Regions from separate parts of the Rhodococcus sp. NPDC055024 genome, predicted to be linked through region 1. Evidence: riboswitches for the same ligand, from Rfam matches in the RefSeq annotation. Region 1 holds a riboswitch; the other holds the start of a gene.
The links. Region 1 has a riboswitch for S-adenosylmethionine ahead of ACWF6P_RS19280 (aminotransferase class V-fold PLP-dependent enzyme). Riboswitches for the same ligand answer to the same signal wherever they lie in the genome.

Region 1 (2,385 bases):
CAATCACGCTGATTCGAAACCAGGATGTTCACGGCGTCGACCAACCGCGTCACATCGTCCGAGCTGCTACCGAGGCCAAGGCTGGCACGAACCGCGCCGCCGGAGAGGCCGAGGCGTGCGAGCACCGGGTGTGCGCAAAAGCGTCCGTCGCGAACTCCGATGCCGTGTTCGGCAGACAGGAATGCGGCGATCTCGCCCGCTTCGAATCCGTCGACGGTGAAAGTCACGATTCCGACGGCGTCGGGTGCGTCGTTCCACAGTCGTACCAGCGAGACTCCCTCGATGGCGGACAAGCCGTCGGTGAGCTGGGCGGTGAGTGCCTTCTCATGTTCGGCGATGACGTCGAAGTCCAGGGCTTGCAGGGTTTCGCAGGCGGTCGCGATAGCTGCGGCGCCGAGAACGTTGGGCGAACCTGCCTCGTGGCGTGCGGGCGCACAAGCCCATTCGGTGGACTCGATGGTCACCTCACGGACGGCGCCGCCGCCGGCGAGGTACGGCTGAGCCTCGTCGAGCCAGTCACGGCGTCCGACCAGAACGCCGGCGCCGAAGGGTGCGTACAGCTTGTGGCCCGAGAACGCCACGTAGTCGACGCCGCATTCCTGCAGGTCGATGCGGCGGTGGGGAGCCAGCTGAGCAGCGTCGACGAGGATACGTGCGCCGCAACGGTGAGCGATGTCAGCCAAGCGTGCAATCGGCAGGATCTCGCCGGTCACGTTGGAGGCGCCGGTGATTGCGAGCAGTGCGGCAGGCTTGGTGCACAGTTCACCGATCAGGCGCTCGATGGTCTCTTCGATGGTGTCTGCGGCGGTGACGATACGAGCGTCGTTCCACGGCAACAGGTTTGCGTGATGCTCGACGTCGAGGACAACGGTGCTGCCGGGGACGCACTGAGCCAGCAGGTTCAGCGAATCAGTGGTGTTTCGGGTGAAGACGACGACCTGATCGTCGGCACAGTTCACGAAACGAGCAACGGATTCACGAGCGTTCTCGTAGGTGAGGGTGGAGATCCGGGAGGCGTAGCCGGCACCGCGGTGGACGCTGGCGTACGTGGGCAACAACTCGGCGATACGGTCGGTGACCTGGGCCAATGCCGGCGCACTCGCGGCGTAGTCGAAGTTGGCGTAGGAGCATTCGCCGCCCTGAACCAGCGGAACCTGCAGGTCAGCACCCGAAACCTTGGCGATCGGAGCGGTGCAGCAGGTGTCGGCACTCAATACAGCAGTCATCGAAGACAATCCTCACGTTCAAGGACTCGTTCGTCGGGAGATGGCCCCGGAAGAGTCCGCGCTTGCCGCATTCGTTTTCGAACGCAGCCGGGTCGTCACCCGGAGCACCCCACCGCGGAGGAGGGTTGCCGACCAGCAAGCCGGGGCTGAACACTGGTACTCGTGACCTGGCAACGAGGATGGCAGGAACGTCCCGTGCTTGTCAAGACGAAGCTGCGAAGCCCGTCGTCACGGCGTAATCGTCCGGCAGGCGAGGTGGAGTGCAAGCCTGGTTTCCGGATCGGCCAGATCCACCGAGAGAAGGCGCTGAATTCGATCGATCCGACTCGATACGGTGTTGCGGTGCAAGCCCATTCGAGTTGCGGTGTGAGCCAGAGACGATTCTTCGTCGAGGTACGTCGAGAGAGTCTCGAGCAACTCTCCACTCGAATCTCGTAGCGGCGCGAGCAGTGCCGCGGCGGCGGGCTGAAACGTGTCGGTTCGCGTCCACGCCAGCAGCAACTGCGCCAGCCCGAGGCGGTCCACGTGCAGGAACCGGCCGGTGTGCGACCGGGAACCGGCGAGACGAGCGGCATCCCCCGCCTCCGACAGAGACGCTCCGATACCGGCAGGGCCATCGTGCGCGCGTCCCACTCCCACCCACGTCTCCATTGTGGGCTCCAACCGCGCTTGAGCTGCGCGAATACGTTCGGCGATCCTGGTGATCGCCTCCGGTCGCGGCTCACCCGGCAGAGTCGTCCACGCTGCCCAGCCGTCAGCCTGTTCCACAACGTTGGCGTCGATTCCCTCCGCTGCGAGGGCGTCTGCAACCTCAGTGCGCCTGGCCACCAGGTCGACCTCGCCGATGGCCAGGACTTTGATGCCGATGTGCCAGCCGTCCAGCGCCCAACCGGCGTCGAGTGCGCGCCTGAGCAGTCCGGGTGTGGCGTCTGCGGACGTGTCGACGAGTTCACCCAGCAACGCGCTACGCCGACGCGCTTCACGCTCGTCGACCATGCGCGCAACGGCCAGCCGGTGACCGACAGCCAACGAGGCCACATCGAGAACGACTGAGAGAGAAGCCTCTTCGACGCTCTGACGCACCGGGAGCAGCACCGCCAGCCAGGGCTCTCGGGCTGCGCCGGACATCACCGGGCACGCGATCAGAACCCCGCCGGAG
Region 2 (2,385 bases), on a different contig from region 1:
CCGGCCTTCCAACCGGCTGCGTCGAGAAGCTTTGCCGACTTGTCGGCGTCGTACGTCACGACACCGGATTCGTCGGTGTAGAGCGGAGTGGTGTGAGCCAACGGGCTCGTTGCCGGGAAGAACGACGGATCTAGAACGGTGTCGACGAGCTCTTGCCGGTTGATCGCCGGAATGATGGCCTGGCGCACAGCCTGATCAGCGAGAACTCCACGACTGACGTTGGGCTGGAAGAAGAAGCTCACGCCGGGGTTGGGGCGGGTGAGGATGCGTCCACCGGCGCCCTCGATCTGCGGCGCGTCCTGCGGGAGCGCGTCGCTGACAGCATCGAGCTGGCCGGAAGCCACGCTGCCCGCGCGCACACCGGATTCGGGGACCACGGTGAAGTCGACGCCGTCGAGGTAGGCCTCGCCCTGGTGTGCGACCGCGTCCGACGCCCAGTTGTATCCCGCACGCTTGGCGATCTTGACGCTCTTGTCCTGCTGCCAGTCGGTGTAGACGAACGGGCCGGAGGCGATCACCGCTGCACCGGGGCAGCGCTGCTCGGAGGCCAGGGCGGTGGTGGATTCGGCGAGGATTCCGAGCTGCGGCGTCGAAGTTGCCTGCAGGAACTGAACATTGGGTCCGGAGAAATTGATCTTCGCCGTGTGTGCGTCAACGACGTCGGTGCCCGTGTACGAGGACAGGTAGCTCTTCGCCAACGATGCGTTCGGTCCGAGGTTCTTGACCGAGTCGAAGGTCTTCTTCACCGAATCCGCCGTTACCGGTGTTCCGTCACTGAAAGTGGCATCGTCGCGAAGGACAAACGTGAAGCTCGCGGCGTCCGGGCTGATCTCCCAACTCTTGGCGAGCCACGGGGTGATCTCTCCGGTGTCGGGATTTTGATCGGTCAGCGAATCCACCACGGTACGAGTGACATACACGGTCTGGTTGCTGCCGGCCTGGGCCGGATCGGCGCACGTCGGCGCCTGTGAGAGGCCGTAACGAAGGGTTCCGCCGGACTGCGCGGGACCCGCGTCGGCACCGCTGCCGCTTCCGTCGCTGCTGCAGCCGGCGAGGACGGTCCCGAGAACCGAGACAGCACCGATACCGGCAATGACGGTCGCGCGTTTGCGGGCACCGAATGAGGGCGAAGACACCAAGAACTCCTAAAGAGGCATGCCGAAGAGCGCACCCGTCGCCGTGGAGCAAGAAGCTCCAAGAAGGCGATCGAGCGCGAATCACTTGTGCAGAGAAGAGAAAACAGACTTGTCGACGACTCGCCTGAGTGTGAATGACTGACCGAGGTCAGTTGGTACAGAAAGATCCCGCGGTGCGGCACAGGTCTACGTGACGACGCGACCAGGCGGTATCGAAGCCGCCTTCGACTGCCTTCATTTCGTGTTCCTCCATCGGTCCTGGCGGTAGCACCCGCACCCGATCACTCGGGGGGTTGCTGCGACTTCAATGAGCCAGGTCTCTCGGTCGCTCTGGATGGTCGTTCGCAAGTGTACGAGGTTAAACCCGGGTGTTGTCAACCCGGTCGGTAGGAATTGCTGCTCGGGTCACATTTTCGAGCACCCGAAGTTGTTTCTCGAACGGGTGGACGCCCACTTCTTCGGGCGAGAGTGAAGCGTCGTAGAGCGGTGTGTATCCACTGGACAGGTACAGCGCGACAGCCTCCGGTTGCCGAGGGCCCGTCGTCAGGAACACCCTGTGGTATCCGCGAAGCTCGATCTCTCGTTCCAACTCGCGAACGACGACCTTGCCGAGACCACGCTTCCGATAGTCGACCGATGTCCAGATTCTCTTCAATTCGGCAGTGGTGGAATCAAATTGGCGAAATGCACCACCGCCAATAGGCACATCCTCGTGGGTGAGCACCAGGAGCGCCCCCTGCGGGTACGCAAATTCTTCTGCCGGGTACGTGGTGAGATCCGCGAGCATCGCTTCGCGAGTTCCGCCGTATCGCGAGCTGTATTCGAGCGCCAACTCCGCGATCAGTGGAGCCGCCAAGGGATCGTCCTGCGATACCGAGTAGACCTCTACCGCGCCGATGCCCTCGACCTGCCGGGTCCCGAGCTCCAGTGCCACAACACTTTCCTCCATGAATCTGGTCAACGCTCCCCCAGCCGAAAAACTTCCGGAGCGAGCGCGGTTCCCTCGACGAGGTTCGATACAAGGTCACCCAGGGCCGGACCGAATTTGAATCCATGACCCGAGAATCCCGCCGCGACCGTGACGGCGCCGACTCGGTCGATGACGAAGTTACTGTCCGGCGTGCTCGTGTACAGGCACGTGATCGACTCGACGTGGGTGGAATCAACGCCGGGCAACCACGACTCGGCGTACTCGACCAATCGTTGCTCTCCGTCGACATCAGGGGTGTAGTCGCGGGTCTGTGGAGTC

Region 2: it holds a riboswitch for S-adenosylmethionine, as region 1 does, so the genes downstream of both, ACWF6P_RS10960 (putative leader peptide) here and ACWF6P_RS19280 (aminotransferase class V-fold PLP-dependent enzyme) in region 1, are expected to answer to the same signal.

The regions. Positions count from the first base shown of each region.
Region 1 is NZ_JBSGVT010000009.1:27,069-29,453, reverse strand. It holds gene ACWF6P_RS19280 (aminotransferase class V-fold PLP-dependent enzyme) at 1-1,226, opposite strand, end outside; SAM riboswitch class IV at 1,280-1,394, opposite strand; gene ACWF6P_RS19275 (PucR family transcriptional regulator) at 1,455-2,385, opposite strand, start outside.
Region 2 is NZ_JBSGVT010000004.1:43,412-45,796, reverse strand. It holds gene ACWF6P_RS10965 (ABC transporter substrate-binding protein) at 1-1,136, opposite strand, end outside; gene ACWF6P_RS10960 (putative leader peptide) at 1,285-1,374, opposite strand; SAM riboswitch class I at 1,383-1,477, opposite strand; gene ACWF6P_RS10955 (GNAT family N-acetyltransferase) at 1,495-2,085, opposite strand; gene ACWF6P_RS10950 (FAD-dependent oxidoreductase) at 2,094-2,385, opposite strand, start outside.